Regions from separate parts of the Comamonas sediminis genome, predicted to be linked through region 3. Evidence: predicted binding sites of a transcription regulator. Region 3 holds the regulator's gene; each other region holds the start of a gene.

Region 1 (4,491 bases), on a different contig from region 3:
ATGGTCTCGGAAAACGCCCAGGTCTCGATCCAGGTCTCCAGCTCTGGCAGCGACACCAGCGGCAAGAAGGCCATGTTGGGGCTGCGCCCCTGGATCGAGTCCAACAGGGTCTGGTACTTCAGGTTGCTGATGAAGATGTGCTTTTCGTGGTCAGGCAGGTTCTGGTAGTCGATACGGTCCTGCGTGATGTCCACTTCTTCAGGGCGCCAGAAAAACGAGAGCTGCTTTTCGATCAGCTTCTCGAAGATCGGGTACTTCTGCTGGTCGTAGCGGGCGACGTTGACCGGATTGCCAAAGAACATCGGTTCCTTGAGCTGGTCATTGTCGACCTTGGAGAAGGTGCTGTATGCCATCGCCTTCTCTCCGCTTAGATCTTGCAGGCGCCGCTGGCGCAGTCGTCTTCTGCAGCCGCGCCCTGCATGTCTTCGGCACCATCACGGGTGTTGTGGTAGTACAGGGTCTTGACACCCAACTTGTAGGCCTGCAACAGGTCCTTGAGCAGTTGCTGCATCGGCACCTTGCCGTCGGCGAAGCGCTGCGGGTCGTAGTTGGTGTTGGCCGAGATGGACTGGTCGACAAACTTCTGCATCAGGCCCACGAGCTTCAGGTAGCCATCGTTGTTGGGCATTTGCCAGAGCAGTTCGTACTGGCCCTTCAAGCGATCGATCTCCGGCACCACCTGGCGCAGGATGCCGTCCTTGGACTGCTTGACCGACACAAAGCCCCGTGGAGGCTCGATGCCGTTGGTCGCGTTGGCGATCTGGCTGGAGGTCTCGGACGGCATCAGCGCGGTCAGGGTCGAGTTGCGCAGACCATGGGTCTTGATCTCGGTGCGCAGCGTTTCCCAGTCGAGGTGCAGGGGCTCGTCGGTCAGGCCGTCGATGTCCTTCTTGTAGGTATCGATCGGCAGGATGCCGGCGGCGTAGTTGGTTTCGGCAAAGGCGGTGCAAGGACCGAATTCACGCGACAGCTGCACCGATGCCTTGAGCAGGTAGTACTGGATGGCTTCGAAGGTGCGGTGGGTCAGGCCATTGGCCGAACCGTCGGAGTAGCGCACACCATTCTTGGCCAGGTAGTAGGCGTAGTTGATCACGCCCACGCCCAGCGAGCGGCGCTTTTCGGTCGCAATGCGGGCAGCGGCCACCGGGTAGTCCTGGTAGTCCAGCAGGGCATCGAGTGCGCGCACGATCAGGTCGGCCAGCTCTTCGAGCTCGTCGGTCGATTCCAGCGCGCCCAGGTTGAAGGCCGACAGGGTGCACAGCGCGATTTCGCCGTTCTCGTCCTTGATGTCTTCGAGCGGGTGGGTCGGCAGCAGGATTTCCATGCACAGGTTCGACTGGCGCACGGGAGCGACGGCCGGGTTGAACGGGCTGTGCGTGTTGCAGTGGTCCACGTTCTGGATGTAGATACGGCCGGTGCTGGCACGCTCTTGCATCATCAGCGAGAATAGCTCCACTGCCGGCAAGGTGCGCTTGCGGATGGATTCGTCGCTCTCGTACTTGACGTACAGCTCTTCGAACTTGTTCTGGTCGGCAAAGAAGGCCTCGTACAGACCGGGCACATCATGGGGCGAGAACAGGCTGATGTTCTGGCCCTTGATCAGGCGCTGGTAGAGCATGCGGTTGATCTGGATACCGTAGTCCAGATGGCGGATGCGGTTTTCTTCGACGCCACGGTTGTTCTTCAGCACGAGCAGCGACTCGGCTTCCAGGTGCCACAGCGGGTAGAACAAGGTGGCTGCACCGCCGCGCACGCCGCCTTGCGAGCAGGACTTGACGGCCGACTGGAACATCTTGAAGAAAGGCAGGCAGCCGGTGTGCTGCGCCTCGCCGCCACGGATCTCGCTGCCCAGCGCGCGAATGCGGCCACCGTTGATGCCGATACCGGCGCGCTGCGAGACGTACTTGACGATGGCGCTGGTGGTGGCATTGATGCTGTCGAGGCTGTCGTCGCACTCGATCAGCACGCAGGAGCTGAACTGGCGCAGCGGCGTGCGCACGCCCGACATGATGGGCGTGGGCAGCGAAATCTTGAAGCGCGAGACGGCATCATAGAAGCGCTTGATGTACTGCAAACGGCGGTCGGCCGGGTACTTGGCAAACAGGCTCATCGCAACCAGTACGTACAGGATCTGCGGGCTTTCGTAGATGCGCTTGGTCACCCGGTTCTGCACCAGGTACTTGCCTTCGAGCTGCTTCACGGCGGCGTAGGAGAAGTCCATATCGCGCCAGTGGTCGATGAAACCATTGATCTCGTCGTACTCTTCGCGGCTGTAATCGGCCAGCAGATGGGGGTCGTACTTCTTGAGCTCGGTGAGCTTTTGCACATGCTCGTACAGATGCGGCGGCTCGAACTGGCCGAACGCAATCTTGCGCAGGTGGAAGATGGCCAGGCGCGCTGCGACGTACTGGTAGTCGGGCGCGTCTTCGGAGATCAGGTCGGCGGCGGACTTGATGATGGTTTCATGGATCGCATCGGTGCGGATGCCGTCATAGAACTGGATATGCGACTGCAGCTCGATCTGCGAGACCGACACATTGCTCAGGCCTTTAGCCGCCCAGTCAATCACTCGGTGGATTTTGTCCAGGTCGATGGGTTCAACGCGACCGTCACGCTTGGTGACTCTCATAGTGCTTGTCTGGTTCATTTGCGATGTTTCTAATGGGATAAAAAACGCAGGACCACGGGCGCAAGACACAGCTATCCCGCGCCAAAACGCGCCCGGCATCGCAGGCGCGCAGTGGCTGGAGGGAGACCAGCATCGGATAACCAGTGGGGGAAGCGGTGGACACTACATATGGTGTCTATGGGATTGAGTGTACGCTACCTGTAGCGTTCCTGGCAGCAAAAAAGCAGGCCCAATTTCTGCTAGGCAAAGCCTGTTTCAGCGAAGAATGCAGCAAAATCAACGTGCATCGGCTCGGAAAATATATGTATCCAGCCGGATACATTCCCCGCCCCACGCAAGGGCATCGCCAAGCCATGTTGACGGCGATCGCCATCTGGTTAATGGCTTGGACGATGGCGCCCTAGACCCACTGGGATGGTGGGGCGCAACTGGCGTTTTTGGAACTGCCCAAACGAAAAACCTGCTGCACTTGCGTGCAACAGGTTTTCAATAGGGATGGTCGGAGCGGTGGGATTCGAACTCACGACCCTCTGCTCCCAAAGCAGATGCGCTACCAGGCTGCGCTACGCTCCGACTAAGCCGCTATTGTATATCGAGCCGCAGCCCCTTCTGACGAAAATTGATTACTTTGACAACTTTTTAGCGGATCGGACGGTTGGCAGGCAGCCGCCCTGCCCGCTGCGCAGCATGGGCCTCGGCGCTGCACCCAGCGCCCCACCTTGGCCGGACTGTCAACCAGCGTTGCCAGCGCTTTAACAATACAAGCCGTATCGAATCGCGGATCAGCAAAACAAAAAACCTGCTGCATTTGCATGCAACAGGTTTTTAAATGGAATGGTCGGAGCGGCGGGATTCGAACTCGCGACCCTCTGCTCCCAAAGCAGATGCGCTACCAGGCTGCGCTACGCTCCGACTAAGCCGTTATTGTAACCAGGGTTTGGGCTGCTGCATTTCGTATTTGACGATTTTTTTACAGCGGCCCTGCACCCGGTCAACGTTGGGTAGGTGCCGGGCCACGGCCTGGCAGGTGACGGAAAGTGATGCGGCCCTTGCTCAGATCGTAAGGCGACATCTCCAGCGACACCTTGTCACCGGCCAGAATGCGAATGTGGTGCTTGCGCATTTTGCCGCCCGTGTAGGCAATCAGCTCGTGGCCGTTGTCCAGCTTCACGCGAAAGCGCGAATCCGGCAGCACTTCGGTCACGGAGCCTTGCATCTCAATCAGTTCTTCTTTAGCCATATAAGTCGACGAATCCTTGTCTAGTGGTGCATGAACGAAACCGGTTCGCCATGCTGTTCTCTGTGCCACCAACAAGCGGTGGCTCTCTCCATGGTTCGGGATGGTCTTGCCAGCTCTCACCTCCCAGGGGGCAAGCGCCGTGCCAGGCCACTCAGCGAAGCGGCCATCAGCGGGCCCGCCAACGGGCCCCAACAACCAGCATCCCGCACACGATGTACCGCGCAGCTGCCAGGCAGCCAACGCAGTCAAGCCACAAAAGCTTGCAAAGCTCTCTATTGTACTATGTTGCTGCTGTTTACGCTTGGGCTGTCTCGTATAAACGCCGCCTGGCATCAACACTGCCGCAGCGCTTGTGCTTCCATAAACAGAGCGGCGCATCGTTTAGCATCAGCAGCATGCGCGCTCAGGTCTGGGCCGCGCTACCCGCCTGCCCCGCCCTCCTTACATCCAAGCACCATGAACGCTGCATCGACCCGCTACTGGCTGATGAAAAACGAGCCCGATGAATTCTCCATCGACCGCGCGCTCAACGCGCCCCAGGCGACGATCGCCTGGGATGGCGTGCGCAACTACCAGGCGCGCAACTTCATGCGCGATGACATGCAGGTGGGCGATGGTGTGC
Region 2 (4,491 bases), on a different contig from region 3:
GAACCTGCTGCTGCGCTCTGTCGCGCTGAGTGACGGGCCGTTTCTGCATATCGAGCCTGCGCGCTCCGGGGGGCCTGCGAACGCTGCAGTTCAGAGCATCGCTGCCGAGCAAACCCCTGCCTACCTGGCGCCCGCCGCGCCACGGGTGGCCGCAGAACCGCCCCTCCCCTCTGCGCTACCGGCCCACGGCGAGCGCTTTCCCCTTCCGCAGGATCTGCAGGCCTGGCTCGATGCCATCGAGCGCGATATCCTCGTGCGCGCGCTGCAGGAGTTCGGCTTCAACCGCACAGCCGCCGCCAACCGGCTGGGCATCAGCCTGCGCCAGATCCGCTACCGCATGGAACGGCTGCAGATCCACGATCCCAGCGATGGGGTACAGCCCTAGGACTGACGCCATGCCCCAAGACCTGCCCGAGATGCCGCCCGGCGCGGACGCCCGCCCCCCGGCGGCGGCGCATGCCGCGCTCTGGCACCAGGGTTGGCTGCGCACGGCCACGCTGTGCCCCTCGCCCAACTTCGGGCCCCGCCCCCATTGCGCCTGCACCGATCTGATCGTCGTCCACTCGATCAGCCTGCCACCGGGCATCTACGGCACGGGCGATGTCCAGCGCCTGTTCACCAACCAGCTCGACTGGGATGCGCACCCGTACTTCCAGACCATCCGCGGGCTGCAGGTCTCCTCGCATTTCTTCATCACCCGCGAAGGGGCCGTGTGGCAATTTGTCAGTGCCGACGACCGCGCCTGGCATGCCGGCCAGTCGTTCTGGCGCGGGCGGCCGCGCTGCAATGACGACTCCATCGGCATCGAACTCGAAGGCCTGGAGGGCGAGACCTTCGAGCCGGCGCAATACCAGAGCCTGGTGCAGCTGTGCCAGCAGATCCGCGCGCAGTATGCGATTGCCTATATCGCCGGCCACGAGCACATCGCGCCCGGCCGCAAGAACGATCCCGGCCCCGGCTTTTCCTGGCCCCGCCTGCAGCAGGAGCTGGACTGGCCTGCCGCGATGTTTCCACCTTCTATCGGGCTGTAGATCTGCCATCGGTGCAGAGGCCCTTTTTCGCCGCGCGTTGGCATTTTTGCAGGCCCGGACGCCTGCGAAATGTGGGATTTTCTCCTGTTTGAAAAATTATTTTTTCTGTGCGCTGGCCCCGTTTTGCGCAGGCTCGCAATGGGGATCGCCCCGCAACACACGCACAGCGGTGGTTTGCATGCCCAAATGACGACGCCATGCGCAGTTGCCGCTGTTTTGCTGCGCAGCATGGCGACAGCCCCTACACACAAAATGCGCAATGCCCCATACACTACAGGTAGTGTCCAGCGCTCAAGAAAACACTACATGTAGTGTGATGCGGTTTCCAGAGGCTTGGTGATACCGGCATACCACAGCGCTGTTTCTCCGGTTTTTTGCACCCACTGAGAGGACATCATGAGCGCTGCTTCGCTTTCCGAGCTACAGGCCGCACCGGCCACCAGCTCGCGCACCCTGGATGGATTCACCGTACTGCCGGACTACCAGATCATGCGGCGCAACGGCGCAGTTGTCCCCTTCGAGCCTGCAAAGATCACCACCGCCATCATGAAGGCCTTCCTGGCCGTCCATGGCAGCCAGGGCTCGGCATCGGCCAGCGTTCGCGAAGTGGTCGAGAACCTGACCCACACGGTGGTACGCGCCCTGATGCGCTCGCGCCCCAGCGGCGGCACTTTTCACATCGAAGATGTGCAGGACCAGGTGGAGCTGGGTCTGATGCGTGGCGGCAACCACGAGGTCGCGCGGGCCTACGTGCTGTACCGCGAGCGCCGCAACCAGGAGCGCGCGCAGTTGCAGGCCCAGCACACACCCGCCCATGCCAGCCTGCATGTGCAGGACCGGGGCCAGCCGGTGCTGCTCGACGTCAAAAAACTCCATGACCGCATTGCGGCCGCATGCCAGGGGTTGGGCCAGGACGTCGACCCAGCACCGATCCTCAGCGAGACCCTGCGCAATCTCTACGACGGCGTTCCGATGGACGAGGTGTTCAAGGCATCGATCCTGGCAGCGCGCACCTTGATTGAAAAAGACCCCGACTACAGCTTTGTCACCGCGCGCCTGCTGCTGCACACCATCACGCGCGAAGTGATCGGCCAGGATGTCAGCAGTGCCGACATGGGCGCGGCCTACCGCAGCTACTTCCCCGGCTTTGTCGCGCAAGGTGTCGCGCATGAACTGCTCGCGCCCGAGATGCTGGACTTCGACCTGCCGCGCCTGGCCGCAGCCCTCCAGCCCGAGCGCGATCTGCAGTTTGACTACCTGGGGTTGCAGACTCTGTACGACCGCTATTTCCTGCATGTGCGCAAGCAGCGCATTGAGCTGCCCCAGGCCTTCTTCATGCGCGTGGCCATGGGCCTGGCGCTGAAGGAGGACGACCGCAATGCCAGGGCCATTGCGTTCTATGACCTGCTCTCGTCGTTCGACTTCATGTCGTCCACCCCCACCCTGTTCAACAGCGGCACCTTGCGCTCGCAGCTGTCGTCCTGCTATCTGACCACCGTGGCCGATGACCTGGGCGGCATCTACGATGCGATCCGCGAAAACGCGCTGCTGTCCAAGTTTGCCGGGGGCCTGGGCAATGACTGGACCCCCGTGCGTGCGATGGGTGCCCGCATCAAGGGCACCAATGGCGAGTCGCAGGGCGTGGTGCCTTTTCTCAAGGTGGTCAACGACACGGCCGTCGCCGTCAACCAGGGCGGCAAGCGCAAAGGCGCCGTCTGCGCCTACCTGGAGACCTGGCACCTGGACATCGAGGAGTTTCTGGAGCTGCGCAAGAACACCGGTGATGACCGCCGCCGCACCCATGACATGAACACCGCCAACTGGATCCCCGACCTGTTCATGCAACGGGTCATGGAAAAAGGGACCTGGACCCTGTTCTCACCCTCGGACGTTCCTGACCTGCACGACCGCTTTGGCAAGGATTTCGAGCGGGCCTACACCGCTTACGAGGCCCAGGCGGCGACCGGCGAACTGGCGCTGAGCAAGACGCTGCCGGCGGTCGATCTGTGGCGCAAGATGCTGTCCATGCTGTTCGAGACCGGCCACCCCTGGATCACCTTCAAGGATGCCTGCAACCTGCGCTCGCCACAGCAGCATGCGGGCGTCGTGCACTCCTCCAACCTCTGCACCGAGATCACGCTCAACACCAGCGACACGGAAACCGCCGTCTGCAACCTGGGCTCGGTCAACCTGGCGCGCCACCTGAAAGATGACGGGCAAGGCGGCCTGGCACTGGACCATGACAAGCTCAAGCGCACCGTCGCCACGGCCATGCGCATGCTCGACAACGTCATCGACATCAACTACTACGCGGTGGACAAGGCGCGCGACTCCAACCTGCGCCACCGCCCGGTGGGTCTGGGCATCATGGCCTTCCAGGACAGCCTCTACCAATTGCACATCCCCTACGCCAGCGATGCGGCGGTGCAGTTTGCCGACACCTCGATGGAGGCGGTTTGCTACTACGCCTATTGGGCATCGACCGAGCTGGCGCGCGAGCGCGGTGTCTACAGCAGCTACCCCGGCTCGCTGTGGAGCCAGGGCATTCTGCCGCTGGACACGCTGGACCTGCTCGCCCAGGCCCGAGGCCATGCCGACTATGTCCAGGTGGACCGCAGCATGCAGCTGGACTGGGAAGCACTGCGCCGCAAGATCGCGCAGGACGGCATGCGCAATTCCAACTGCGTCGCCATCGCACCCACCGCCACGATCTCCAACATCGTCGGTGTCGATGCCTCCATCGAACCCTCGTTTGGCAACCTGTCGGTCAAGTCCAACCTCTCGGGTGAGTTCACCGTGATCAACCAGTTCCTGGTGCGCGACCTCAAGAAGCTGGGCCTGTGGGACGACGTGATGGTGATGGACCTCAAGCATTTTGAGGGCTCGCTGCGCCCCATCGACCGCGTGCCCCATGCGCTCAAGGCTCTGTATGCCACGGCCTTTGAAGTCGATCCCGTCTGGCTGGTGGAAGCGGCCTCGCGGCGGCAGAAATGGATAGACCAGGCGCAGAGCCTCAATATCTATATGGCAGGGGCATCGGGCAAGAAACTCGACGATGCCTACAAGCTCGCCTGGGTGCGCGGCCTCAAGACCACGTACTACCTGCGCACCACCAGCGCCACGCAGGCTGAAAAGTCCACCATCCAAAGCCGCGTGCTCAATGCCGTGCCCAGCAGCCATGCCGCGCCCGCAGCCCAAGCGGTGGCAGCCGCCGCCGCTGCCCAGCCCGCCGCGCCCGGCACCGACATCCGCTTCTGCGCCATGGATGACCCCGGCTGCGAAGCCTGCCAGTGACTCCCGCACATCGTCCGAACCTGAACCACCACACCGGCCCCCACCAGGAGCGCACCACCCATGCTGAGCTTTGAAGAAGATTCCATCGACGCGTTGGCACCGCTCGCAGCCACTGCTGCGCTGCCCGCTGCACCACCACCTGCAGCGATGTTCAAGCGGGTCAACG
Region 3 (4,491 bases):
AACGTTGGCAGGCAGGGCTCACTTCTGACTCCAACGACCGCCATGTACCAACGCAACATCCTTGTCGAACAGACCGACGCAGAACTCTTTGCAGCCATCCAGGCCGAAAACCAGCGTCAAGAGCAGCACATCGAGCTGATCGCCAGCGAGAACTATGCCTCCCCTGCCGTGATGTGGGCCCAGGGCACCCAGCTGACCAACAAGTACGCCGAAGGCTACCCCGGCAAGCGCTACTACGGCGGCTGCGAATTTGTCGATATCGCCGAGCAACTGGCGATCGACCGCGTCAAGCAGCTGTTTGGCGCTGAAGCGGCCAACGTGCAGCCCCATTGCGGCGCCTCCGCCAACGAGGCAGTCTTCCTGGCCTTCCTCAAGCCCGGCGACACCATCATGGGCATGAGCCTGGCCGAAGGCGGTCACCTGACCCACGGCATGCCGCTGAACATCTCCGGCAAGTGGTTCAACGTCGTCTCCTACGGCCTGAACGCGAAGGAAGAGCTGGACTACGACGCCATGGAAAAGAAGGCGCACGAGACCAAGCCCAAGCTGATCATCGCTGGCGCTTCGGCCTACTCGCTGGAAATCGACTTCGCCCGCTTTGCCAAGGTGGCCAAGGATGTCGGCGCGATCTTCATGGTGGACATGGCCCACTATGCCGGTCTGATCGCCGCAGGCGAGTACCCCAACCCCGTGCCCCACGCTGATGTGGTGACGACGACGACCCACAAGAGCCTGCGCGGCCCACGTGGCGGCGTCATCCTGATGAAGGCCGAGCACGAAAAGGCCATCAACTCGGCCGTGTTCCCCGGCCTGCAAGGCGGCCCGCTGATGCATGTGATCGCTGCCAAGGCTGTGGCTTTCAAGGAAGCGCTGTCGCCCGAGTTCAAGACCTATGCCCAGCAGATCAAGACCAACGCCCGCATCGTGGCCGAGACCCTGACCGAGCGCGGCCTGCGCATCATCTCCGGTGGCACGCAAAGCCACGTGATGCTGGTGGACCTGCGCGCCAAGGGCATCACCGGCAAGGAAGCCGAAGCCGTGCTGGGCGCTGCCCACATGACGATCAACAAGAACTCCATCCCCAACGACCCGGAAAAGCCGATGGTCACCAGCGGCATCCGTATCGGTACGCCTGCGATGACCACCCGTGGTTTCAAGGACGAAGAAGCGCGCCTGACCGCCAACCTGATCGCCGACGTGCTGGACAACCCCCGTGACGAGGCCAACATCGCCGCCGTGCGCGCAAAGGTCAACGCCCTGACCGCACGTTTCCCCGTCTACCGTTGATCTGAGCAGCGCCCGCGCCTATGAAATGCCCCTTCTGCAGCCATCCCGATACCCAGGTGGTGGAGACCCGTGTTGCAGAAGACGGCGGCTTTGTACGGCGCAGGCGCCAATGCGGCCATTGCGAAAAGCGCTTCACCACCTACGAGCGGCCCGAAGTCAGCCTGCCGGTCATCGTCAAGAAGGACGGCCGGCGCATCGACTACGACCGCAGCAAGCTGCGCGGCTCCTTCAGCCTGGCGCTGCGCAAGCGCCCGGTAAGCATCGACAAGGTGGACATGGCACTCGAGCATGTCGAAGACAAGCTGCGCACCCTGGGTGCGCGCGAGGTGCAGACCCATCTGATCGGGGAGCTGGTCATGGCCGAGCTGCAAAAGCTCGATAAGGTGGCTTACATCCGCTACGCCAGCGTGTATCGCAGCTTTGAGGACATTGACCAGTTCAAGTCCATCGTCGACGAGGTAACCACCCCGCCGCCGGCTGCCAAAAAAGACGGCGCCCGTAAAAAGGACTGAGCCAACGAAAAAATGCGAACCCCAGGGTTCGCATTTTTATTTGGGGAGGCCAGCCATGGAGCCAGCCCGGGCTGCGCCTCGTCAGTCCCGCGGCGCCTCGGCGGCGATCGGGCCCACGGCCTGCACCACATCACTGTTCTGGGCGCGGTGGCGCAGCGCATGGTCCATCAGCACCATGGCCAGCAAGGCCTCGGCAATCGGTGCGGCGCGGATGCCCACGCAGGGGTCGTGCCGGCCCTTGGTGATGACTTCGGTGCTGTTGCCCTCGGTATCGATGGACTCGCGGGGGCTGATGATCGAGCTGGTCGGCTTGATGGCGATGCGGATCTCGATGTCCTGCCCGGTGCTGATGCCGCCCAGAATGCCGCCGGCATTGTTGCTGCGAAAGCCCTGGGGGCTGAGCGAATCACCGTGCGTGGTGCCACGCTGGCCCACGCTGTCAAAACCAGCGCCGATCTCCACCGCCTTGACGGCATTGAGGCCCATCATCGCGTAGGCGATATCGGCATCGAGCTTGTCATACAGCGGCTCGCCCAGGCCCACCGGCACACCGCTGGCCTGCACGCGGATCAGCGCGCCGCAGGAGTCGCCCGCCTTGCGCAGCGCATCCATATAGTCTTCATAGCGGCTGACATCGGCCACCGGTGCAAAAAACGGGTTGTTGGGCACATGCGCCCAGTCCTCGAACGGCAGGGCCACCTCGCCCACCTGCAGCATGCAGGCGCGGAACGCGGTGCCGAACTTCTCTTTCAGCCACTTCTTGGCCACGGCGCCGGCCGCCACGGTAGGCGCCGTCAGCCGGGCCGACGAGCGGCCGCCACCACGCGGGTCGCGGATGCCGTACTTGTGCCAGTAGGCATAGTCGGCATGGCCCGGGCGAAAGCTCTGCGCAATATTGGAGTAGTCCTTGCTGCGCTGGTCGGTATTGCGGATCAGCAGCGCAATCGGCGTGCCCGTGGTCTTGCCCTCGTAAACGCCCGACAGAATCTCCACGCTGTCGGGCTCATTGCGCTGGGTGACAAATTTGCTGGTGCCGGGGCGGCGGCGGTCCAGATCCTGCTGGATGTCTGCCTCGCTCAACGCCATGCCCGGTGGGCAGCCGTCAATCACGCAGCCAATCGCCGGGCCATGGGATTCGCCAAAGTTGGTAACAGTAAATAGGGTGCCGAAGGTATTGCCGCTCATAGCCCGCCATTATCACTGATGCCAGTGCCCCGCACAGCCCCGCAGGGCTCACCAGCAGGGCTGCTCACCCCCGGGCGGCTGGCCGGCATGGGGCCAGCCACTGGGCAGGCCCTGCAGCACCGCGCTGTGGCGCACCGCGCGCAGGCGGCCAAAGCCGGTGTCCATGGTTTCCAGATAGGCCGCTGGCGGCACGCTGGCGGGTGCCGGCGCAGCCGATACCGGCCGCTGCCCCATGGATTGCAGCCACTGCGCCACGCGCGCCAGCGATACCTGCACATGCCAGCTGCCGCCTTGCGTCACCTGGCGGTACAAGGCCGCCTGGATGCCAAAGGCCAGCATAAAGCCCGCGCTGTAATCCAGAATCTGCAGCGGCAGCGCCCGCAGCCCCGCGCTGCCAAAAGCCTGGCCCTCGGCCCAGTTGATGCCGCAAACCGTCTGCACCAGCGAATCGAAGCCACGCCGGTCGGCCCAGGGGCCGCTGCGCCCGTAGGCCGACAAGCTGGCATACACGATACCGGGCCGCAGCCGGGCGACAGACTGCGGCTCCAGCCCCAGCGCATCCAGCGCGCCAGGCCGGTAACCCTGCAGCAGCACATGGGCCTGGCCCAGCAACGCGGCCATGTTGCGCTGGCCTGTCTGCGTTTTCAGGTCCAGCAACACCGAGCGCTTGCCCCGGCTCATATCGGCAATGGCGTCGATATTGGGCAGGCCCGGGCCATTGACCATCAGCACATCGGCCCCTTGCGCGGCCAGGCTGCGGGCGGCCACGGGTCCGGCCAGAATGCGGGTCAGGTCCAGCACGCGCAGGCCATCCAGCGGCCGGTGCCGGGCAGGCGCAGGCCAGTCACGGGCTGCGGCGGGCTGGCCGCTGTCCAGTTGCGTGATGGACACCAGGGGCTGCGCTGCCACCGCCGCACTTTGGGGGTGGGCCTGCCAGGCCTGCGGGCTGCGGGCGGCTGCGACCACCAGACCGAGCGCTGCGGCCCGCTCTTCCACCGCCTGCGCCGTCCAGCCTTTGAGCGCATCGGCCACCGCCTGGCGCGGAGTGGCTGCGCCGGTGGGCAGGCCCAGCAGCCGCAGCAAGCCATCGCGGTGGTGGTCAAAATTGGCATGGATGCGCAGCCAGCCCGGCTCGCCCAGATCGGCGCCGCAGGCATACAGGCCCGAAATGGGGGCCCACAGGTTGGGCTGCTCACCGTCTATCGTGAAATAACCGCTGCATTCGGCCAGCACATGGCCCACATCCACATTGACCGGGGGCATGGGCAGCTGCTGGCGGTGCTGGTCGATCCAGGCGCTGGCCAGGCCGCTGGCAGCCACTGCAGCCGGGGCCGCCACATCGATGCAAAAGCTCGACGGGTAGGCTGTGCCGTCGCCGCTGAGCGCCAAAGCGCCTGGCTGCAAAGCCTGCGCTGGCAGACCCGCTTGCTGCCACAGCGTGTGCACGCTGGTCTGGATGGCGGCATGCAGCGGCAGCTGCGTCAGGGTTTGGGTGGCGGCGGTGTTG

Evidence for each region. Region 3 encodes NrdR, which represses ribonucleotide reductase genes. Its sites were predicted from a motif close to CACNANATNTNGTG; they were not measured.
Region 1: a site for NrdR is predicted at 2,790-2,803, ahead of nrdA (class 1a ribonucleoside-diphosphate reductase subunit alpha). Genes of this name have one in related genera too.
Region 2: a site for NrdR is predicted at 1,332-1,345, ahead of AB7A72_RS09960 (ribonucleoside-diphosphate reductase subunit alpha). Genes of this name have one in related genera too.

The regions. Positions count from the first base shown of each region.
Region 1 covers NZ_JBGBDC010000002.1:303,711-308,201, forward strand. Annotated here, with positions in the region: gene nrdB (class Ia ribonucleoside-diphosphate reductase subunit beta) at 1-353, opposite strand, end outside; gene nrdA (class 1a ribonucleoside-diphosphate reductase subunit alpha) at 368-2,629, opposite strand; tRNA gene AB7A72_RS05610 (tRNA-Pro) at 3,126-3,202, opposite strand; tRNA gene AB7A72_RS05615 (tRNA-Pro) at 3,465-3,541, opposite strand; gene infA (translation initiation factor IF-1) at 3,621-3,869, opposite strand; gene AB7A72_RS05625 (EVE domain-containing protein) at 4,326-4,491, shown strand, end outside.
Region 2 covers NZ_JBGBDC010000003.1:523,513-528,003, reverse strand. Annotated here, with positions in the region: gene AB7A72_RS09970 (sigma-54-dependent transcriptional regulator) at 1-385, shown strand, start outside; gene ampD (1,6-anhydro-N-acetylmuramyl-L-alanine amidase AmpD) at 417-1,031, shown strand; gene AB7A72_RS09960 (ribonucleoside-diphosphate reductase subunit alpha) at 1,428-4,325, shown strand; gene AB7A72_RS09955 (ribonucleotide-diphosphate reductase subunit beta) at 4,386-4,491, shown strand, end outside.
Region 3 covers NZ_JBGBDC010000001.1:135,067-139,557, forward strand. Annotated here, with positions in the region: gene glyA (serine hydroxymethyltransferase) at 43-1,287, shown strand; gene nrdR (transcriptional regulator NrdR) at 1,308-1,799, shown strand; gene aroC (chorismate synthase) at 1,881-2,984, opposite strand; gene AB7A72_RS00615 (CoA transferase) at 3,033-4,491, opposite strand, start outside.